Regions from separate parts of the Ferdinandcohnia sp. Marseille-Q9671 genome, predicted to be linked through region 2. Evidence: riboswitches for the same ligand, from Rfam matches in the RefSeq annotation. Region 2 holds a riboswitch; each other region holds the start of a gene.
What was found. A riboswitch is a leader RNA that binds a small molecule or an ion and turns the genes downstream of it on or off. The one in region 2 is predicted to bind S-adenosylmethionine.
Positions count from the first base shown of each region.

Region 1 (5,900 bases), on a different contig from region 2:
TTTTTTATAGTTATTAGAAAACCTGACCAGCACTAAAGCTACATAATGCAATCAAGCATTTGGATATTTATCTATGGTTTGTAAAGAATATCCTTATAGTGATTGTTTTCATTTGCTGTTTTACTTTCTTTATAAAGGATTAAAATGGTTTTATAAAACCATCAAAAGGGAAAATCCATTGAATGCGGTATTCGGAGGATGAAAAGTAGTGAAGGATGTAAGGTTAAGGCCATTAGAGAGAGTTGACTTAGGATTTGTTCATAAGTTAAATATTAATGCAAACATCATGTCCTATTGGTTTGAGGAGCCATATGAGTCATTCGTTGAATTGCAGGATTTATATGATAAACATATTCATGATCAGGGTGAAAGAAGATTTATTGTAGAAAAAGGCACTGAAATGGTGGGGTTAGTTGAATTAGTAGAAATTGATTATATTCATCGGAGAGTTGAATTTCAAATTATAATAGATCCGAATCATCAAGGACATGGATATGCGAAGTCTGCAACATATCTCGCAATGGACTATGCGTTTTCTGTATTAAATTTGTATAAATTATATTTAATCGTTGATAAAACGAATGAAAAGGCGATTCATATTTATAAAAAACTTGGTTTTCAGTTTGAAGGAGAATTAATTGATGAGTTTTTTGTTGACGGTGAATATCATAATGCAATAAGAATGTGTATGTTCCAGCATCAATATTTTAGTAGGGATTCTTGAGACTGTACAAGAAAGACGTAATAAAAAAATACTAATTTTTGTATCCCACAACTTATTTACCTCAGACTTTCCATTCATTTGTTTAGTAAATAACAGGTAATCATGGTGGTGTCTATATTCGCTATAGCATTGGTATCCGCTTCAAGTAATATAAAAAGGCAAAGGCAACACCCAAAGGGTTAGTTGCCTTCTTTCATAATATCTGAGAGTTAACACATACTGTACCTTACCATTAATCGATAAAAAGTAAAAAGGAATTACCGAATGTCATAATAGGGAAATCAAGGTTTATTAATATCCTATTCGTTAAAAATTGTGTTTGATAGTAATCTAAATAGGTAATCGGTGTGATTTCTAAATCCAGCTTCTAATCCGATTAATGTTACGGCAGCGTCTTTTTCGGTTACAATGACCGCTTGACCTCTTGCAGGCTGCCTATTTTTCCAATGACCAGAAACAAAGAAATCTTCTCCTTGGTCAAAGGTGGCAAAGACTTCGGTTTCTTCAGTATTGGAGTACCAAACCGGTCCATATATGAATCCGATATCGTCTTGACTATAACCTGCTGTAACTCCTTTTCCAGTGTAATCAATTTGGACGATACCATTAGAGCTCGAAGATCCAGTGTTCACTTCCACATCTGTTAGCCCTAAGGACTTGGCAACTTTTGATGCACCAGATCCTATAGCGATGTACTGTCCTTTTTGCTCAATAAACTCATCCACATTCTGCTTAAATTTGTTGTATTCTTCTTCGTTTGAGAGTCCAAACTCTTTGTTTGCCGTGCTAAGATTGTAGGATACTAGATTAGCAGAACCACTGTAAATAAATGTATCATATCCCGATAAGCCATTGTTCGCTACATCACTTGGATGTAATTCGGTTACTGAAAAACCAAGGCGTTCAAGGGCAAGTTTCGTACCTGAATGTGACTGAACCTTTCCAAGTCCCCCATCTTTTAAAATAGCAATTTTCTTTTCAGTTATGCTTCTTACCTGTTTTGGAATTGAAGTTGTAACAAGATCAAGACCTGAAGCTTTTACAGCTTTTATAAGGTCAGATGTTTTCTTTTCAACATAAAAGTTCCCTTCCTCATCCTTCAACACCTGGATGTTTGATTGAAGTAACTGATTTACGAGAGAAACAGCATTGATAGAGGTATTTGGAATTTTATAAGGACCATTACCATTAAGTGATCCTTTTAATTTAATCTCTTTAACTTTATCGATTTTTACATTTGGGAATGATGTTGATTCAATCACTTCAAATCCCCACAGTTCTGGAAGACCCCAAGAAGATATGTCATACATGGCTCCGATGTCATTGGTAATATCCTGTCCATCCCAAAGGAATGCGTTAGCAACTGCAGCCTTCGCTTGCCTGCCTGATAGTAAGTAAGTACCTTTTTCATAACGAATACCGTCCGAATCGAAAGCTTCCTTTGCTTGCGTTACTTCAACATCATTCTTAATCAAGTGCCGAACAGCCTTTTCAGTAACGGTTGGGTCTTCCTTCTTTACAGGTAATATATATGCTTCAGGATATTTTCCTTCTTCATAATTAGGATGTTGATTAGTAACACCTCTCTGATAAACTTCTATTTGATCCTCCAGCATGTCATATTTATGATCTACAGCAAATTTAAGAGCCCCTGTTACTGCATCAACTTGCCACTTTACACCATCTAAATCATTTGTTGGAGCTTCAAGGGTATAACCGTATCCCCCGTGAAGCATTGCATATGCTGGGGTATAGATTGGCGGATAAACATCCCATCCTTGACTTGAGTCTCTTAAAGGAATATGTGTCCCTTCCATTGTTTTATAAAGCTCAGTTTCATATGAATCTTTTTGACTTACCAGTTCAGATTCCATTGCTTCTGCTTGTTGATTCATCCAATTATATAAAAGATCAAATTCGTAATTGGGATTGTGCGGTGGTGTACCAGGCAGGATCAAACCTGGATGTTTTGCGACGCCTCTTTGTTTCACATAACCATGAAGATCTAACAGAACCAAAGGATTTAGCTTTGTAATTTGCTTAACTACAGCTTGTGTTTCAGGTTGAGACTGAGTAATAAAATCACGGTTGAGGTCAATTCCCTCTCCATTAAAACGAGTTGCTTCGATACGACCATCTGGATTAGCATTCACATTGACAATTAACGTAAAGTTGTTGAGTATTTCTAGTGTCTCCGAGTCATTTTCAAATCCAAATCGCTCAATTAATCTTAGTGCAGCATCTGTTCCAACAAATTCACTTCCATGGATAGATGCGTGTATAAGAATTGGAGGTTTCACGTCTGGATTTTTTGATAACCAACGCTGTGCTTGATCGGGATCTTCACTCATTAGTTTTCGTAAGGTTTTATAAGAGTTATTTTTAGCTTGATTCGTAATCGTTACTGTATATAGATCTTTTCCAGTAGAGGATTTTCCAGTCACCTCAAGACTAATTCTATTACTCCTTTTGTCAAAGTCCTCGAGCTGTTTTTGAATAGTATCGAATATGACATAATCATATTGTTCTGAGTTGAAAAGACTGTGCTTTCGCTCAGATGAGTTAGTCTCCTCAGTCCCGGTTGCCAATACATCAGTAGGCAGTGTTGTCCCAATTAATGCAACACTAAGTAACATAGGTAATACAACTTTTTTCATTTCTCCCACTCCTTTTAAGATATAACAAGTAACCCAATTTAAAACAAAATAAAAGCCTCTTTCAAAGAGAAAGAGGCACAGCATCACTAACAAAGTGACCAGTTCCTCTTTTATCTCTCAGCTACTGCTGCAAGATTTAGCACCTTAGCTCACCTTAATGGTTAGCCGGTTGCCGGGCTTCATCGGGCTTGTCCCTCCGCCTGCTCTTGATAAAAGAGTATTCATATTAGATTGCTTGTATTTACCCAATTATAGAAATATCTACCACGAAGTCAATGAGTTTTCGTTAAAATGGTTATATAGAACCAACTAACTCCTATTTCACAAAAAATGGAGAAAGAAAAACTTCCTTGTAGGTAAATGGGACGAAGGGGAGAGGAGAGGTAGTTAAATGTTAACTTGGTTTTGCAGTTAGCATATCAATGGTACAACTTAAAAAAAATGCATTTTTTTACGATACAATTTAAAGGGACTTATTTCCTTAACATAGTAAAAGTGTAACATCCTAAAGCCCTATAAAAGAAGTTTATAAAAGAATAACCCATGGTCACTATTTGAGTCTTAAAAACAGTTGTGAGGGAAAGCCGCTACTTATTTTTGAAAGAAGGTAACCACCTTTTTATCATTAATCTCCTTTAAAAATATGTCATTTCTCTCAACATAAAGGAGTTAGGTTCATATATAGTCAGCAAAATCCTGCCAAAGAACAAGTATTTCAAAGTTTTTTTAATAATATAAACCCAAAGATTTACACAATACCTATTAAATCTCAAGTATACTTTACATATACAATTAAAAAATAATAGGAGATTATGATGAAAATAGATTGTTTGATTGTGGATGATGAGATTGCTTTAGCTGAAACAACTTGTGAGTATTTTAATATGTTTGAAGTCAAAACAGCGTTTGTGACTAGCGCAGCTGAGTGCGAACGTTTTTTGGAGGAGCATGAACCATCGTTGCTTCTTCTTGATATTAATCTCGGGGAAACTTCAGGGTTTGAGTTATGTAAAAAATTGCGCCAAACTACGCAGATCCCGATTCTATTTATTAGTGCACGTTCAAGCGATGATGATATTCTGATTGCTCTCAACATCGGTGGGGACGATTATATTCAAAAACCTTACACGTTAAGTATTTTACTAGCAAAGGTAAAAGCTGTATTAAAAAGGTTTGGCAGTGGTTCTAGTAACCAAGAAGAGGTTTTAGAGTTTGGTCAGATTCAGATTGATACAAAGCTGCATCGTGTGCGAGTAAATGGTGTTGATATCCAGCTTAAAACGATGGAATATAAACTTCTGTCTTATTTGGCCAAGAATAAAAATCGAATCATCACAAAAGACGAACTGTTTCAACATGTATGGGGAGATTCTTTTGTAGGGGATGGAACCCTTAATGTACATATACGCCATTTACGAGAGAAAATTGAAAGTAATCCAAAGGATCCGCAATTTATAAAAACGGTTTGGGGAACAGGATATGTCCTTGAGGATACCAACCAATGAAAATAAGATTGCTGCTGGTTACGATTCTGGTTGTTTTTAGTGCAGCTATTGTTTTCTCCATACTAGTTATTAAGAAGAATACGATTTCAGAACTTGATCTTGTAGCCATAAATGATGTGGTGAAAACTGTTGAAGGAAATTGGGGGCAGGTTAGTGACGAAATGTTTCGAAATAGCGACATTGACCAACCATTTACGATAATAGATCACCTAGGGAACGTAATTTACCAAACCCCAGGAAACCATTATAACGATACATACGATGCCATAAAAAATAGAGATACATTTATAGACTTGAAGCAAAATAACGAGACTGTAGGGAAATTAATTATCACCAATAATGAACAAGAAATGCGGCAACAAATGAAAAGTGAACTGATCACTTCCATAAGTTTGATAGTGGGTCTAGTGATGATTATTAGTATTTTTTATATTATCTATATATATAGAACGTTAGTGAAACCATTTCAGCAGCTTCGAAATTTTGCATCGAATGTGGCTAGAGGCAATTTTGATATACCTTTACATATGGACAAGAACAATTATTTCGGTGCGTTCACGGAAAGCTTTGATCTATTGCGTGAAGAGCTTGATGCAGCACGCCAAAGAGAGTATGAATTAAACCGTAGTAAAAAAGAGCTTGTAGCTACACTAAGTCATGATATTAAGACGCCTGTTGCTTCAATCAAAGCGATTAGTGAATTAATGCTTCTCCAGGAAAAAGATGATCGGGTGATTAGGCAAGTGAATACGATTTATTCGAAAGCAGAGCAAATTAACCTTCTTGTAACCGATATGTTTCACGCTACTTTAGAAGAACTACAACAGTTAAAGGTAACGGTAACGGAAGAATCGAGCGAATTACTAGTTGATATGATTGAGAATGTAAATTATGACCATCAAATCCTCTTAGATCCAATTCCACCATGTATTATGTTAACTGATTCCTTACGTTTGCAGCAGGTAATAGACAATATTATAAGTAATTCATATAAATATGCAGGAACAAAGGTCA
Region 1 is NZ_CDRJTA010000003.1:277,390-283,289, forward strand. Features, by position in the region: gene speG (spermidine N1-acetyltransferase) at 209-724, shown strand; gene ACWNMY_RS14055 (M14 family zinc carboxypeptidase) at 1,024-3,381, opposite strand; SAM riboswitch class I at 3,489-3,597, opposite strand; gene ACWNMY_RS14060 (response regulator transcription factor) at 4,197-4,886, shown strand; gene ACWNMY_RS14065 (ATP-binding protein) at 4,883-5,900, shown strand, end outside.
Region 1: another riboswitch for S-adenosylmethionine. It lies ahead of ACWNMY_RS14055 (M14 family zinc carboxypeptidase); the one in region 2 lies ahead of ACWNMY_RS06685 (methionine ABC transporter ATP-binding protein).

Region 2 (5,900 bases):
AATACGGAACATGCCGCAAATCTGTTTGGCTTAAAGGAAAATGGCTATATTTATACACGTATTCACAACCCAACCACAACTGTTTTTGAAGAAAGAGTAGCTCAGTTAGAGGGTGGAGTTGGGGCATTAGCCGTTTCAAGTGGAATGGCAGCCATTACGACGTCTATCCTTAATATTGCTGGTGCAGGTGATCATATCGTATCAGCGGCAACACTTTATGGTGGAACGTATAACCTATTCGCAACTACACTTCCGAAATATGGGATTAAAACAACATTCGTAGATCCATCAAATCCTGAGAATTTCCGTCAAGCTATTACGCCTAATACAAAGGCTGTTTTTGCAGAAACAATCGGAAATCCAAGCTTAGACATACTCGATATTGAAGCTGTTGCAAACATTGCTCATGAAGCAGGAATTCCTTTAATCGTTGATAATACATTTGCAACTCCATATCTATGCAGACCAATTGAGCATGGAGCAGATATTGTTGTTCATTCTGCTACAAAATGGTTGTTAGGGAATGGAACAACGATGGGTGGTATTATTGTTGATGGTGGAAAATTTGATTGGAATTCTCCAAAATTCCCTGGGTTTACAACACCTGATCCAAGCTATCATGACTTAGTGTTTGCAGATGCTTTAGGACCTGTAGCATATATCATTAAAGCAAGAGTACAACTCCTTCGTGATTTAGGTCCTTCTCTAAGCCCGTATAACGCATTCCAATTCAATCTGGGTCTTGAAACTTTACACGTTCGTATGAAAGAGCATATCGCCAATACGAAAAAAGTTGTTTCATATCTTAAAGAACATCCTGGAGTTGAATGGGTATTGTATCCAGGTGAAGAGGACCATCCGAACAAACAACTAGCAGATAAATACCTGCCAAATGGTGCAGGTTCGGTAATTGTATTCGGAATAAAAGGTGGAAGAGAAGCTGGTGAGAAGCTAATCAATAATGTTGAGCTTTGGTCACATGTTGCCAATGTAGGGGATGCGAAAAGTCTCATTATTCACCCAGCTAGCACTACACACCAACAGCTAAGTTCCGAGGATTTAAAAGCCTCCGGTGTAACTGAGGATTTAGTTCGTTTATCAGTTGGAATTGAGAACATTGATGATATTTTAGAGGATTTGGAACAAGCAATTAAAGTTGCAAATGGAACGTCTTCTACTTCATCTGTACCAACAGTCTAATTGGTTAATTTTTTCGTTGACACATAGTTTTAGAGATGATAAGATAACCTTCGTTGTAACTATTGTACGATTATTAAAGTGCGTGTTTAAAAAGGAGGATGAAAAGGACCAAGAAGTTTGAGGCGGCGAAGCTATGAGTACCGGAGCGTATGCAGTTAATACGTGAGGAACGGAAAAGCAAGCCAACGAGCTTCCACAGGATGTGGTGACTTCGACGTTCGACACAGGACGTGTCGGTACTTAGTCGAAGATCCTCTAGCGATGTGTCATTTTCACCGGACTTTTTGAACAACCTCTTAAAACTTAATATATTTTTGTGACTCTTATTTAGAGTGGTGGAGGGATGTGCCCGATGAAACCCAGCAACCGTCAACATTTGTTGAAAAGGTGCCAATTCACACAAAGCTAATGCTTTGGAAGATGAGAGGAAGGAATAATGTATATTGTGCCTTTCTGCTCTTTCGCAGAAAGGCATTTTTGATTTTAGTCAGCCGGGGATTCTTTCCCCGGTTGACTAAAGTTAACGTACCAAGTGGGCCAATTTTAATTAATTAAAATGGTATCAATGATTAAGGCGCATTTGATTTGGTTTTAAGCGTACACTAAGTATAGTTTTCTCTGAATAGAAGGTGAGACAAAAATGATATCTCTAAAAAATGTGAAGAAAATTTACCAAACAAAAACGAATTCCGTTACAGCCGTTAATAATATTGATTTGCAAATTAATGAAGGCGAAATATTTGGGATTATTGGGTATAGTGGGGCAGGAAAGAGCTCGCTTATCCGCTTACTTAATGGTCTTGAAACTCCGACAGAAGGTTCTGTCAGTGTAGCAGGTCATGAAATTACCTCGATTAGAGGAAAAGCATTAAGGGACGCTCGTAAAGAAATAAGTATGATTTTTCAACACTTCAATCTATTATGGTCACGGACTGTAAAAGAGAATATTTCATTTCCACTTGAGATTTCAAAGGTTCCCAAATCTGAGCGGGAGAAACGAGTCTCAGAGCTAATAAAGCTTGTTGGACTTGAAGGTAGAGAGGATGCTTATCCGTCACAATTAAGTGGCGGTCAAAAGCAAAGGGTAGGGATTGCCAGAGCACTCGCAAATAATCCTAAGGTGCTGCTATGTGATGAAGCAACGTCTGCACTCGATCCTCAAACTACTGATTCTATTTTGGACTTGCTTGTTGATATTAATGAGAGATTGGGATTAACGATTGTTCTTATCACACACGAAATGCATGTTATCCGAAAAATATGCCATCGTGTTGCTGTGATGGAAGCTGGGCAATTTGTAGAACAAGGACGAGTGTTAGATGTATTTAAAAAGCCCCAAGCCAATATAACAAAACGCTTTGTTCAGCAGGTAACAGAACCTGAAGAAACAAGGGAAACAGTAGAGCACTTACTAGACCGCTATCCTGATGGAAAAGTGATTCAACTTTCGTTTGTAGGTGAAGATGCAGAAAAGCCTCTAATAACGAACTTAATCCGGGACTTTAAAGTAGAAGTGAACATTTTACAAGGGAAAATTTCACAAACACAAAATGGATCTTATGGTACTTTATTTATTCATATTGATGGTGTTGAAAATGAGGTTACTTCAGCCATCGAATTTATTAGACAACATCGAGTAGAAGTTGAGGTGATTGAAAATGCTTGAGCAATTTCAAGAACTTCTCAAATGGGAGAAACAGGTTAATGATTACCAAGCATTAGACTGGGGTAATCTTTGGGAAGCGACATTAGAAACACTATACATGACCTCAATTTCTGTACTAGCTACTTTTATTATAGGTTTGTTTTTAGGTCTTGTTTTATTTTTAACTGATAAGGGTAATGCATGGGAAAACAAGACCATCAACCGTATTGCATCTGCATTTGTCAATATTTTTAGGTCAATACCGTTTATTATATTGATTGTATTATTGATCCCTTTTACGAAAATAGTTATGGGGTCAATGCTTGGTCCTAATGCAGCATTACCTTCATTAATTATTGGATCAGCTCCCTTTTACGCAAGAATGGTTGAAATCGCATTGAGGGAAATTGATAAAGGTGTAATCGAGGCTTCCCATTCTATGGGGGCAACGAATAGCACGATTATTTTCAAAGTGCTAATTCCTGAATCACTACCAGCACTTATATCAGGGATTACTGTTACAGCAATATCTTTAGTAAGCTTTACTGCGATGGCTGGTGTTATTGGGGCAGGTGGACTAGGACACTTTGCGTATTTATATGGATTCCAAAGCAATAAGCCAGTCATTACATTGATCGCAACAGTTGCAATATTAATTCTGGTATTTATCATTCAATTTTTGGGTGATTTATTTACAAAACAAACAGACAAGAGATAACAGGAGGGAATACAGTATGAAAAAACTATTATTTTTACTAGTAATCGGACTACTTTCAATCGCATTAGTAGCTTGCGGTGGTACCAATGAAGATGCAGGCAATGGCGGAGATTCACAAGAGGCAGAAGGAAACAAGAAACTTGTTGTGGGTGCAACATTAGTACCCCATGCTGAAGTACTTGAACAAGCGAAACCTTTATTAAAGGAAAAAGGAATTGACCTTGAAATACAAGAGTTTACTGACTATATCTTACCGAATGTTGCTTTGCACGAAAAAGAAATTGACGCTAACTACTTCCAAACACCTGGATACTTGGACTTACAATTAAAGGATAATCCTAATTTTGATTTTGTAAGTGTTGGTGAGATTCATAAAGAGCCAATTGGTATTTATTCTAAAGAATACAGAAATTTAAATGAGCTTCCAGATGGAGCAAAAATTATCATGAGTAACTCATTTAGTGATCATGGCCGTATTTTACCGATTTTTGAACGAGAAGGTATTATTAAACTTAAAGAGGGTGTTGGCGACCAAGCAAGAGTTGAGGATATCGTTGACAATCCTAAGAATCTTGACTTCTCTACTTTAATTGAAGCAAAATTACTTGCAACTTCCTTTGAAAATGGTGAAGGAGATGCAGTTGTAATTAACACGAACTACGCGCTTGAAGGTGGAGTAAATATAGCGGAAGACGGAATTGCCTTTGAAGGAGATAATGTTGTCCCAGCTAACCTAATTGTAGTGAACAAAGGTGACGAGGACCGCGAAGAAATTAAAGCGTTAGTAGAAGTTTTAAAATCAGAAGAAATTCAGCAATTTATCAAAGAAGAATATGCAGGAGCGGTTATTTCCGTTCAATAATTCCAAAAGAAGAGTACTTACCTTAAGGTCTGTGCTCTTCTTTTTTGAATATTTCAAAGGAAAACCGAGGAAATGGCATTAATTTAATACCAAATGTTCCTGAGGTATCAATCTCTACATAATAAGAAATGGGAGCCCAAAATATCATCAAATCCCCTGTTTGAGGATATTTTTGTAAGATGCTACCATTATAACTGTGTTAAAGACTTCGGCGTGTAATACTATACTGGTCCAAAAATAGGACGCGGTTTCGCCGAGCTGAAAACACAAAAAAATGAAGGGATTGGTTCATTATCAATCAAATCCGTTTAAACTATACGGGCGAAATGGAAAAAGCGATGCATCAGGCACATGGGATAGGGTATGCAGACTATTGTCGGAAATTCACTGAACGTTTGCGTGTCGAAAAAAGTCGCGAAGAAGAATACAGACAAGGACAGATGATTGTTGCGCAATTTGATCGGAGAGTACACGTTTAAATATATAAATGAAGAAAGTAAACTCAGTGCTTCAAACACTGGGTTTTTAATTTTTTCTTGCGGTTTATATTGATGGATGATGACTTTGTTGGTCAAATATAAAAAAATATTCACTCCATCAAGGGTGCAATTGATATGGCTATTATATTATAGAATGTTTTCATCTAATATGTGAAAAATAAGCCCATGGTTACGATTCTTACATAGTTCTGTTTTTTATGGTATGGTAAGGATAGTCATGGTGATAAAGATACATATATGGCTCTGGCCACATTAAATTTACGTCTTTCACCAAAAAGTACTAGATGAGAAGAGAAGGTAGCACAAATATACGTAAACTCATCTGAAAAATGTATTCTTATTACAAAAGTGTAAAGGTTGATATCACTTTTAATTTGTTATAAGATTGTAATGAGAATAAAATGAGAATAAAGTTTTGACACATTTTGTCAATACAATACAAAATAATTTTTTTGTCTAATGGAGGTAGTAGTTATGGCAGGATCAACTTTAGTTATTAAGGATCTTCATGTCGAAATTGAAGGCAAGGAGATATTAAAAGGTGTAAACCTTGAGATAAAAGGTGGAGAAATCCATGCAATAATGGGACCAAACGGTACTGGTAAATCAACTTTATCATCCGCAATCATGGGTCACCCTAAATATGAGGTTACTAGTGGTAGCATTACGTTAGATGGTGAAGATGTATTAGAAATGGAAGTAGATGAGCGTGCACGTGCTGGTCTTTTCTTAGCTATGCAATATCCAAGTGAGATAAGTGGTGTTACAAACGCTGATTTCCTTCGTTCTGCAATCAATGCACGACGTGAAGAAGGCGATGAAATCTCATTAATGAAATTTATTCGTACAATGGATAAAAACATGGAATATTTAGAAATGGACCCTGACATGGCACAACGTTACCTTAACGAAGGATTCTCAGGTGGAGAAAAGAAACGTAATGAAATTCTTCAATTAATGATGCTTCAACCTAAG
Region 2 is NZ_CDRJTA010000001.1:1,291,338-1,297,237, reverse strand. Features, by position in the region: gene ACWNMY_RS06690 (O-acetylhomoserine aminocarboxypropyltransferase/cysteine synthase family protein) at 1-1,200, shown strand, start outside; SAM riboswitch class I at 1,521-1,627, shown strand; gene ACWNMY_RS06685 (methionine ABC transporter ATP-binding protein) at 1,841-2,866, shown strand; gene ACWNMY_RS06680 (methionine ABC transporter permease) at 2,859-3,563, shown strand; gene ACWNMY_RS06675 (MetQ/NlpA family ABC transporter substrate-binding protein) at 3,580-4,425, shown strand; gene ACWNMY_RS06670 (hypothetical protein) at 4,752-4,904, shown strand; gene sufC (Fe-S cluster assembly ATPase SufC) at 5,400-5,900, shown strand, end outside.

Region 3 (5,900 bases), 1.3 Mb from region 2:
CATTATGCGATTGTTCCAGAAAATCAGCTAGTGAAAAGAAGAGCAGCAGATGATGCAGCCGAGGTAGAATTATTCACGATGGATGAAGTGTTTAAGCTGGACCTAGCCTTTGATCACAAGCAAATTATTGATGATGCGCTATGGTTCATTAAGAAGGATATGTCGTTAACAACGCTTGCGAAAAACTTTTTACCAAAGGAATTTGTTCTATCAGAACTGCAAGGGGTATTGTTAACGGTGATGGATGAGCCGTGGTTAAAACTGGATTCTCAATTCTTTAGAAAAGCCCCAACGCTTCCATTTATCGAAAAAGTTGTGAAGAATGGAGAGCCTCAAAAAACAAATCGATGGTCGAAAAATAAAGCACAACTCTATCGATTTACTGATTTTGAACCATATGTATCCATCTATAATTCTAAGTATTAATTTTTTTCTTCATTATAATTAACAATTTGTTAATTAATAATCAATAAGGGGAGAGGGAATATGAAAATCTTAAAAGACTGGACATTGTTTGAAAAGCTTTGGCTTGTGACGTTTACGCTTGTGAATGTATATTTGTTTTTTGTTTGGGATGATACGATTCTCGGTTTAATTACCTCGATTTCAGGAATGCTTTGTGTGGTGTTAGTGGCAAAAGGGAAGATTAGTAATTACTATTTTGGTATTATTCAAACCGGAACATATGCGTACATCGCGTACGGATATGGCTTATATGGCGAGGTTATGTTAAATGCCTTGTTTTATTTTCCACTACAGTTTGTGGGACTTTACCTATGGAGTAAACATAAGACAAAGCAAACGGTACAAGGGGAAGAGATTCAAGTCAGTGTGTTAACGAAAAAAGGCTGGGTCTTGACGTTATCTTCATTCCTAGTGATCTTTGTACTCTACGCATACCTGCTTGGAAGTATAGGTGGCAGTGTAGTCTGGATCGATTCGGCAACGACAACATTATCGGTGATTGCCCAGATTTTAATGCTTAAGCGATTCACCGAACAGTGGCTATTTTGGATTGCGGTGAATGTACTATCCATTGCACTTTGGGTAAAAGCGTTACTGTTACAAGGTGGAAACGATGTATCCATGCTTGTCATGTGGTCGGCGTTTTTGATTAATAGTGCGTACGGATATTACAACTGGTCAAAAGTTTATAAACAACAGAAAGGGGCGAGGGTTTCATGAAAAAGGTTGGATTTTACGGTGGGAAGTTTTTACCTTTGCATCAAGGACATGTGTTTGCCATCATCAAAGCGTCCACAATGGTTGATGAATTGTATGTTGTGTTGTCTCATAGTGAAAAAAGGGACCGGGAGTTGTGTGAGGGAAGCAAATTACCTTATATTCCAAGTCGTATCCGGTTGCGCTGGCTTTCACAGCTCACGAAGGATATGAAGCACGTCAAGGTCATCGAAGTGGAGGATCATGACGGAGATGAGGATTATGATTGGAGTGAAGGGGCGTTACAAATAAAGGCCGCAATCGGAAAGAAGATTGATGTTGTGTTTAGCTCTGAAGTAGAATACGACCCGATTTTTCAAGAACTATATCCTGAGGCAACCCACATCTTACTTGATGAAAAAAGGGAACAGGTACCGATCTCGGCTACTGACATTCGAACGAAAGGTGTGTTTCATTACTGGGAGTACATTCCCGAAGTGGCTAAACCATACTTCGTGAAAAAGGTTGTGATTTTGGGTACAGAAAGCTGTGGGAAATCAACGCTAACTCGAAATCTAGCACTCATCTATAACACGACCTATGTAAGCGAATATGGCAGGGAGTTCTGTGAAGAATTAGGAGGCTGTGATGGAATTATGCTAGACGAGGATTACCCTCTCATCGCATATGGTCATAAAGTAAAGGAATATGAAGCTAGTAAACGGGCGAATAAAATCGTCTTTATCGACACGGAAGCTGCTGTTACACAATTTTATTCGGAGCTGTACAATCAGAAAACGCAGCGGGTACTAGATGAAGTCGCCAAAATCCAACAATACGACCTTTGCCTCTTTTTGGAGCCTGATGTGAAATGGGTCGATGATGGATTACGGGTACATGGGGAACAACAGGTGCGTGAAGAAAACAATCAGCGGTTAAAAGAAATCTTGAATCAAAGCGGGATTGAGTTCGTTCATATAAAGGGGACCTATCAAGAACGACTTGAAAAGGCGATTGAGTTGATACGGGATAGGTTTGAAATCTAGAAGATCCTGACCCTCAGTAATGTATATGTGCTGGGGGTTAGGGATCTATTTTTTAACTAAGCACATTCAAAATGGGAAATAGCTCAGCATGTGACCGAGCTATTTATATGCTCTCTTTACCAGTAGTATGGATAACCGAACCCATACCAAGGATAGCCATAGCCATAATATGGGCCTAACAAGGCACTACCTAATAATCCACCTGCAAGTCCTCCTAAAAATGGGCCAAAGCCCCATCCCCATGGTCTGCCGAAGCCAAACCCATATCCCCACGGTCTACCGAATCCCCAAGGGCGACCAAAACCAAATCCCCAAGGTCTTCTAAAAATTCTTTCATCACTTCTAAATGCTTGAACAGGCTGATATCCATTGTACATTGTACATTCCTCCTCATGAGTAATCTCGAAACTCATCAAACAAACAACCGACAATATTAAAATTGCCTATCCATGTTTGTTGCCTATCATGAGCTTTCAACCTAGTGTATGTGTCCATGTGGGAGGAAGTATAGATGATAGCCTAGTTGAACTGGTTTTTACCTAGGAAGTTTTGGGGATTTTTCAAGACTTACTCTCCAAGATTAATAAGGATAAAAAACACGAGTACGACAAGCAATACTGTCACATTCACAATCCACCATTTAAGTTTTACTTTTGAAAGTAGTCGATCAACGATAAAAAAGGAAATGGCAGAAACAAGACTTAGAACGAGAAACACGGAACCGAACAAACAATGAAATAAAAAGGAAGTAATCTCTCGAGCTGTTGTTGCTGAAAACATCTTCTTACTAACCCAATCACTAATGATCGATCCGATAACTCCATATGAAACGACAATGATGAAATTTAAATAATACAAATTAGCAAATCCATTTAGGTTAGATTCACCTGGAATCATAAAAATGAGTACAACTAGTAAACTACTTATGATGGCCGTTAATATTTTTCTTCTAATTATTTGTGACATAGGCTTCTCCCTTATGTAAAGTAACTGTACCAAATGTTGGCAGTCTTATAGATTTTACTATAATTATTGTTCAGCATAAATACCTATGTGAAAAACTTTATAAATATAATAAGTTGTCCTCAGCTGGAGTACCTACAACGTTAGCAAGGGTGTAATATAGGCGCTAAGTAATTCTGTTTTATGGAGTATTTAAGTCAGATTAATAGTACTTTAAAAGGAAAAATCACATAAAGGAACGCTGGGGCATTTGCACCTCAGCGTTGTGTTTATAGTTTTCGTAGAATGTAAGTATGAATAACTTTATTCAATTTCGGTTACTTCTACATTCATCTCGTCGAGCTTGGAATAAAAGTTGAGCTTTATATCATTGAAATATCCATTATCGGGTAGTTTAATGACTAATCCATCTCGGAAAAAAATCTCATACTCATTGAATTCTCCATTTTCTTCATTTTTATAGTAATTGACTTTTTCAATTTCATCCCATGTATAGGAGTGGCTTTGGAATTTGAGAGGGGGAGTGTGAGAAATCGAATCATAAGAAAATGTAGTATTTGCTTGAGCAGCTACAAAAAATGGGACAATGCCCAGAATAATAAAAATAATACTTAATGTAATGGAGACCTTCTTATTGTTCAATAAAAACAGGAGCATCATAGATAAAAATAAAAGGAGATAACCGACACCATAGAGATAAAAGATACTTTTGGGTACAAAAACTTGCCATATCCCTGGTTTATCGTGTGCAATTTCAGCAACTGTCTGCGGAACAAATAAAAGAGATAATGGTGCAAAAATAGCGAAACATATTCCGATTACCAAATAAATCATCCTATTTTCATAACCATAAGTTATGTTTTTCATATTCCACCTCCAAAAGTAAACTGTTATCTTACCTTACGATTTATAACTGATAAAGTTCCCAACAATTGACTGAATTTTTAAATTTAGTAAATATACCTTCATCCTATATAGCTATTTAAGTTACTATCATTCCAATTACACTTTTTTCCGGTCTGCCAGGCCATTGAAAATCACTGAATAGATTTTCACTCAAAAACGATTGACGATGTTTTTAAAATGAATTATAGTATTAAATAATTAAATAATTAAATAATTTGGAAATTTAACTTATCTAGAGAGGTGGAGGGACTGGCCCAAGGATACCTCGGCAACAGACTTATTAAGTACTGTGCCAAATCCAGCAAGCGTACGCTTGAAAGATAAGGAGAGTCATGGAATTAATTCATACAACCTCTTCTTATTTTTAGAAGGGGTTTTTTAGTTTTCTGATTGAACTTAAAATGGAAAGTTAAATAATAAAATATTTTGCTGTTTGGACCACCAAAGGCACTGTTAGAAGTATCATTCACAGTGTTTTTGGTGTTTTTTTGTGGGAAAGTGTGTAGTGGTGATTCCTGAGAGGAAACAAACAAAGGAGGGTATTCAACATGCAAAAACAATTAAGATCTACTAGGATACGTGTAAAGACAAGAGAAGATTATTCATTTGAGCAAAGTGAACATCTGAATCTTCCTGATTTACAATTTTATAAATGGTGTAATAGCCAGTATGGGGTAAATAGAGGTGTTTTTAATACGATTGATTCTTGGTTTTTTGAAAATGGGATGATCAATATCCATTACCGTCGTATCTATCTTTTGGCTTTTCTAGATTACACGTTAGAAGAAGGAATGAAACAGGAACGTGATAAATTTATACGATTTGGAAATGGAGGGCTAACAAGAGAGCTTCAGAACTTTTTAGACCGAAAAAATATTAGATTGTAAAATGGGAAAAAATTAGTAGGTCAGCAAAAGGGCTGATTTAACTTTATTGGCCAAAGACTGCAATTATTTCCGCCACACTTTTAGTATTTTTCTAGAGATCAACATGAATGTTCATTTATTCATAAAGCAAGGCAAAAGTCACGAGGTGAATAAAACTTATATGTTACTTATCCATAGAAATAGACAATTATATATCTGCCGATTAGACAACTAAAGGCATCTTTCTTTTCATTCAAGACTTGAAAAGAGAGGTGTTTTTTTATTGAAGGAGTCCGCAGTATGATCAGGGGTACTTTAACCAAGTGCTTTTTGAAGGGGGTGATGTAATAGGTCTCATTAAGATCACGTTATAAACAAGCTTATAAAGCGTATAGCTTCTATCATTTTATTATTTTAAATAACTTATATGGAGGAAGAGAATATGACAGTAACATTGGAAAAAGCAAGAGGTGTATGGGGGAGTGCCCCTAGTGATAGTTATGAACAATTGGCATCAAGGTACAGAGGCGTTTTTCAACAAATACGTGAAGGGGCGGTTCAACGAGAGAATGATAGGAAATTACTTTTTGAGGAGATAAATTTGTTAAAGGAAGCTGGTTTCGGAGCTATTCGGATTCCACGTGAAGAAGGGGGATTGGGTGCAACAATCCCAGAGTTATTTAATCTGCTTATTGAGTTAGCAGAGGCGGATTCGAATCTACCACAAGCACTGCGGGCACATTTTGCATTTGTTGAGATGGTGTTGAATTCACCAAAGGGTGAACAAAGAAGTACGTGGATAAAGCGTATTTTAGAGGGAGATATTGTTGGAAATGCATGGTCTGAAGTTGGTGGCGCAAAGGCTGGCACCTTCTTAACGAACGTGACAAAAGGAGAAGGAGAAAAGCTATTTTTGAACGGTACAAAATATTATTCGACGGGCACGATTTATGCCGAT
Region 3 is NZ_CDRJTA010000001.1:20,815-26,714, reverse strand. Features, by position in the region: gene ACWNMY_RS00110 (NUDIX domain-containing protein) at 1-426, shown strand, start outside; gene pnuC (nicotinamide riboside transporter PnuC) at 487-1,185, shown strand; gene nadR (multifunctional transcriptional regulator/nicotinamide-nucleotide adenylyltransferase/ribosylnicotinamide kinase NadR) at 1,182-2,207, shown strand; gene ACWNMY_RS00095 (hypothetical protein) at 2,324-2,584, opposite strand; gene ACWNMY_RS00090 (hypothetical protein) at 2,775-3,173, opposite strand; gene ACWNMY_RS00085 (hypothetical protein) at 3,474-4,037, opposite strand; SAM riboswitch class I at 4,302-4,403, shown strand; gene ACWNMY_RS00080 (hypothetical protein) at 4,625-4,963, shown strand; gene ACWNMY_RS00075 (acyl-CoA dehydrogenase family protein) at 5,385-5,900, shown strand, end outside.
Region 3: another riboswitch for S-adenosylmethionine. It lies ahead of ACWNMY_RS00080 (hypothetical protein); the one in region 2 lies ahead of ACWNMY_RS06685 (methionine ABC transporter ATP-binding protein).

Region 4 (5,900 bases), on a different contig from region 2:
TCTGCTCCCATGTCCCCGAGCACCATCGTACAATAGGGGCCTGCGAGGATTTGTGAAAGATCGAGAACCTTCATTCCTTCTAACGCTTGTTTCATATTCACATACCTCCTAATTTATGATTTTCTTAGTTTGATAGTAGGAAGGTCTTTAATGCTGGAAGCTCCAGCTAATGCGATGGATACCTTTGTATCTTGAATATAATTTCCGATCACCTTCTCAACACCCGCCTTACCTGCGGCTGCAAGACCATATACAAACGGCCTACCAATAAAGACCGCTTCTGCACCTAACGCAAGTGCCTTTACAACATCTGAGCCTCGACGGATGCCGCTATCAAACAGGACAGGGATATCCCCCTTTATCTCCTCTACTATTAGTGGCAAAGCATCAATTGCTGCTATCACGCCGTCCAGCTGCCTGCCTCCATGGTTAGAGACTATAATTCCATCTACACCTTGATCCACTGCTAATCTTGCATCTTCTGGACTGAGTATCCCTTTTAATAGAATTGGCAATGTAGTGTGTTCCTTTAACTCTGCTATGTGATTCCAATCTAAAGTAGGATGGAAAACATTATCTAAAATTCCTTGTACGATTGATTCCTGATCACGACTGTCAAGAGAGGCTAAAAACACAGGATCTTGTTCATAGTTTGCTTTACCATACCCAAGCTTTAGTGGAGAAAAGCGGTTTTTCATGTCCTCTTCTCTCCAACCTAACATAACAGTATCTACAGTAAGAACGATCGCTTCGTACCCCGCTGCTTCAGCACGTTTTACCATATTAAAGGAAACCTCTTTATTATTAGACCAATAGAGTTGGAACCATTTCGGGCTATCCCCTGATACCGCTGCAACATCCTCAATGGAGTAGCTTGCAACTGTACTAAGAACAAATGGCACCTTAAAGGTAGCTGCAGCCTTGGAAGTTGCTAATTCCCCTTCTTCATGCGCGAGCTTTTGCATTCCTACTGGAGCAAGTAAAAATGGATACGGATATGTCTTTCCAAACAAGTTTATACTTGTATCTACATTTGATACGTTACGTAAAACCCTTGGTACAAGAGAATATTTTGAAAATGAGTCAAGATTTTTTCGTAAGGTTTCCTCCCCACCCGCACCTGAACGAACATATCCAAAACCACCAACGGACATATTTTTTTGGGCTACTTGTTCAAGTTCTTCATAGGAAACTGGAAAATACTCCTCATTCACAATCTTTCCTATATAAGCATCCTTTACCTTTGATGTAGTCATAATAAGAGCCTTCTTTCCTTACATATTAAATGTAAAACTAATCTACTATTTAAAATTTGGTTTTCTTTTTTCTAAAAAGGCATTAATTCCTTCGATATAATCATCCGAATGGAACGATTCCAAAATAAGAGCCGAAAGATCTTCATCTTCCTCTGTCTCTCCATCCAATATGGCTCTAATAACTTGTTTCATCCCATTATTAGCCACTGAGGACCTTGAAGCAATAAGTTCGGCAAATGTAGTTGCTTTATCAAGAACCGAATCTCCAGGATATATATAATGAAGTAAGCCAATATCCTTGGCTTCACTTGCACTGATTAATTTACTTGTAAACAGGAGTTCTTTTGTTTTAGCTGGTCCAATTATATCCATAAGCCTTTTAGTACTCGCTAAGTTATAGACGATTCCTACTCGAGAGGCTGTGATACCAAATCGGCTGTCGTCTGATGCAAACCGAAAGTCACAAGCGTTCGCTAATTCAAGTCCACCGCCAATTGCAAACGAGCGAACAACTGCAATGGTTGGCTTTTTAAAACGTGTAAGTTTATCAATTCCTTCAAGCGCCTTATCATTGTAATGCTTTGCTTTCTCAACCGAAAAACGATTATCCATAAATTCACTTATATCTGCACCAGATGCAAAAGAAGTCTCATCGACACCTCTAACAAGTAGGACCTTAACGCTAGAATCATTTTCGACTTCCTCTAATAGCGTGGTTAACCTTTCAAACATGGCAAGTGTAAAAGCGTTGCGCTTTTCAGGTCGATTAATCACCAAAGTTGCTATGGCGCCATTCTGTTCAATATATAATTCATTTGACATAAAACCTCACCCCTTAAATACGTATTCAAAAAGGAGGATGAAAAGGACCGCGTTGACAAGAACGCCACGTCCTGTGGCAATGTCGACACTAGCACATCCTGTGCGTCGAAAGTTTGAGGCGGCGAAGCTCCCGCGTACCGGAGCGTATGCAATTAATACGTGAGGAGCGGAAAGGCAAGCCAACGAGCTTCCGCAGGATGTGGTGACTTCGACGTTCGACACAGGACGTGTCGGTATTTAGTCGAAGATCCTATACTGATGTGCCATTTTCACCGGACCTTTTGAACACCCTCTCTAATCCTTCTTCAAGTTTGCTGCAAGTTTATTACCAATTGTCTGGATAGACTGAACAAGGACAATTAGGATAAATACAGTGGCATACATGACATCCACTTCGTAACGGAGGTGACCAAAGCGATATGCAAGGTCCCCAAGTCCTCCAGCCCCTACAAGTCCAGCCATTGCAGTTGCTCCTATTAAACTGACTGTTGCAATTGTTAGCCCTAGTATAATAGACGGCCTTGCTTCTCTTAGCATGACATTCCAAATAATTTTTCTGGTTTTAATTCCCATTGCTTGATAGGCTTCGACTACACCTGCATCAACCTCGAGTAAAGCGGATTCCATTAATCTCGAAATATAAGGGGCCGTATAAATTACTAACGGAACGATAACCCCTTTTACCCCAATCGTTGTCCCAACAATTAGTTTTGTAAATGGAAGAATGAAAAATAATAGAATAATAAATGGTACAGATCGGATAATATTTATCACTAAATTAAGAGCTTCATAGACCCATTTATTTTCCAATGATTGTCCTGGTCGAGTTAATACGAGGAAAATTCCGAGTGGGATTCCAATAAGTACTGAAAATAATAAGGAGATTCCTACCATCTGGAAGGTTTCCACTACTGACTTTCCAATAACGGGTAACCATTCTGTAAATTCTGCAAATCGATTCATGTCTTTTATCCCTCCAGATTCTCAATCCCGACTCCATTTTCCTTTAAAAATTGAAGTGAAGAGTCGATCTCACTTTGTTCTCCCATTAAATGAACAACTAAATTTCCAACAATACCATTTTTCAGTTCAATAATATTTGCTGTTAAAATGTTTGGTTTAATAGCAAACTTCTTACTCACTGTTGCTAATAGCGGCTGACCAGTGGACTCTCCTACAAATGTGAGTCGTGTAACTGCCCCAGACACCTTTAACTGTTTAATAAGAGAATCGGAAAGTTTTCGTTGTGCGATTGTATTTAAAAACTTCTTTGATGTTTCATGTTTTGGGTTTGTGAATAACTCAATTGCTGTATTTTGTTCAACAACTTTGCCATTCTCCATCACATATACATAGTCACATATTTTTTGAATCACATGCATTTCATGAGTAATCAATAATATTGTAATTCCAAGTTCTTTATTGATTTTTAAAAGTAATTCCAATATGGAGTCTGTTGTCTCAGGATCTAGAGCACTTGTTGCTTCATCACTTAACAACACTTCAGGCTCCTGTGATAGAGCTCTTGCAATGGCAACCCGCTGTTTCTGTCCGCCTGATAATTGACTCGGAAAGGAATTTGCTTTATCTGATAATCCAACAATCTCGAGGTATTTCTCAACTCGCTTAGCCACCTCTTCTTTCGGCACATCCTGCAATTTCAGTGGAATTGCAATGTTGTCATACACGGTTGCTGTTTTAAGCAGATTAAATCCTTGGAAGATCATCCCGATTTTTTTTCTAGTTTCACGAAGATTTTCTTTTGAAAAAGAAGTCGTTTCCTTACCGTTTATATACACTTTTCCACTAGTAGGTCTTTCAAGTAAATTCACACAACGAATTAGCGTACTTTTTCCGGCTCCACTATATCCAATTACACCATGTATGCCGCCCTTCTCTACATGAATGCTCACATTTTTCACGGCTTCAACTTTCCCTTTTTTCGATACAAATTCCTTTGATATGTTTTCTAATACAATCATGGTGTCACTTCCTCTCCTATAAGCTCTAAACCATATAGCATTGCGCCATATGGTTTAGAAATTTTCTTATCAAATCCTATTATTCATCCCAGCTAGGGATAACTGATCCCTTGTATTGCTCCTCGATAAATTTCTTAACCTCATCTGATTGGTACGCTTTTCTTAATTTTTCTAGTACCTTATCATCCTTATTTTCTTCACGTACGACTAGATAGTTTACATAAGGTGAATCCGTTGTTTCTAATGCAATTGAATCCTCTTTTGGATTTAATCCCGCGCCAAGTGCAAAGTTCGTGTTGATGGCGGCAGCGTCTAATTCACCTAATTGTTTCGGAATTTGCGCAGCATCTAACTCAATAAATTCGATTTCTTTTGGATTCTCTTCCAAATCATAAATCGTTGCATTTTCCTTTACATCTTCTTTAACTTTGATTAATCCAGCACTTTCAAAAACGAATAATGCTCTTGATCCATTTGTTGGGTCATTTGGAAGTCCAACCTTTGCACCTTTTGGTAGGTCTTCTAGGCTTTCGTATTTATCTGAGTACACACCCATTGGATTTAATATTGTTTTTCCAACTGTAACTAATTTAGTACCGTGATCCGCATTGAATTTTTCTAAGAATGGTAAATGCTGATAGCTATTTACATCTAAATTTCCTTCATCTAACGCAGTGTTAGGCATTACATAATCAGAGAACACCTTTAATTCAAGCTCTAGGCCATCCTTTGCAGCAACTTCTGCTACCTTCTCCACGATTTCTTCATGTGGTCCAGCAGTAACTCCAATAAGTAGTTTCTTGCTATCTAATTCACTTGAAGCCTCTTCTCCCCCACACGCTGCTAATACACCAACCAATAGTAACAATGATAAAAAGATTGCAATTTTTTTCATTTTGTTTTCCCCCTAGTTTGTTTGTAAGTTGATTTGAAATTCTTATCAGATAAACAAAAAGCCCCTCTTTCAAAAGAAAGAGAGGCATGTGAGCATACGAAAATGTTCGTCCCCCCTTATCTTTCAAAACACAAATGTTTTGCTGGAATTAGCACCTTTTCATGTCGATACATGAACGGTTGCCGAGCTTCATCGGGCCAGTCCCTCCGCTACTCTTGATAAGAGAATTTCAAATATGAAGTTTTTTAACTTTATAGTTTTTAAATTTACAGGATAATGTTATGATTGTCAATAATTTTTGAAACATTTTAATTGTTACACTATTATTTTATTAGAATAATAGTACGAGCACAAAAAAAGGAGATTAAGATCTAATGAATGGGAATGTGAGAGCAAATTACGCAGTAGGAAATACAGGCAAAACGGTAACTGCTAGATTATTACCAGGTACAGATTTACTAACCGGAATCGAGGAACTTTGTAAGAAGACAGACATAACATACGCTTCAATTGTTACTTGTTTTGGCAGCTTTCGAAAAGCAGGATATTTCTATTTAGTTCCAAAGCCCGAGAGCAAGGCTGGTGCTGGATATGGAGAATTAACTACTATAGAAGGACCCGTCGAGTTTCTAAATGGTACTGGGATTGTATGTATGCGAGATGGGATTTACGAGACACATTTGCATGGTACATTTTGTGATAAGGAAGGAAAGGTATATGGTGGACATATGGTCAAAGGGGAAAATCCGGTCATCACTGTTGACCTCATCTTGTCTGAGATAGTAGATGTTGACCTTTACCGTAGATTTGATGATGAAACAGGCGCAAACCAATTCTATCCTGTAGGAAAAGGAGAAACAAAACCTTTTCAGTTATAAGTAAACATATAAATATATTCCTATAATATCTTGTTTTTTTCGAGATAAAAAATAGTTTTTAAGACTC
Region 4 is NZ_CDRJTA010000002.1:95,321-101,220, reverse strand. Features, by position in the region: gene ACWNMY_RS12175 (CaiB/BaiF CoA transferase family protein) at 1-95, opposite strand, end outside; gene ACWNMY_RS12170 (alpha-hydroxy acid oxidase) at 114-1,256, opposite strand; gene ACWNMY_RS12165 (enoyl-CoA hydratase/isomerase family protein) at 1,302-2,078, opposite strand; gene ACWNMY_RS12160 (methionine ABC transporter permease) at 2,373-3,041, opposite strand; gene ACWNMY_RS12155 (methionine ABC transporter ATP-binding protein) at 3,047-4,060, opposite strand; gene ACWNMY_RS12150 (MetQ/NlpA family ABC transporter substrate-binding protein) at 4,140-4,955, opposite strand; SAM riboswitch class I at 5,069-5,180, opposite strand; gene ACWNMY_RS12145 (PPC domain-containing DNA-binding protein) at 5,330-5,833, shown strand.
Region 4: another riboswitch for S-adenosylmethionine. It lies ahead of ACWNMY_RS12150 (MetQ/NlpA family ABC transporter substrate-binding protein); the one in region 2 lies ahead of ACWNMY_RS06685 (methionine ABC transporter ATP-binding protein).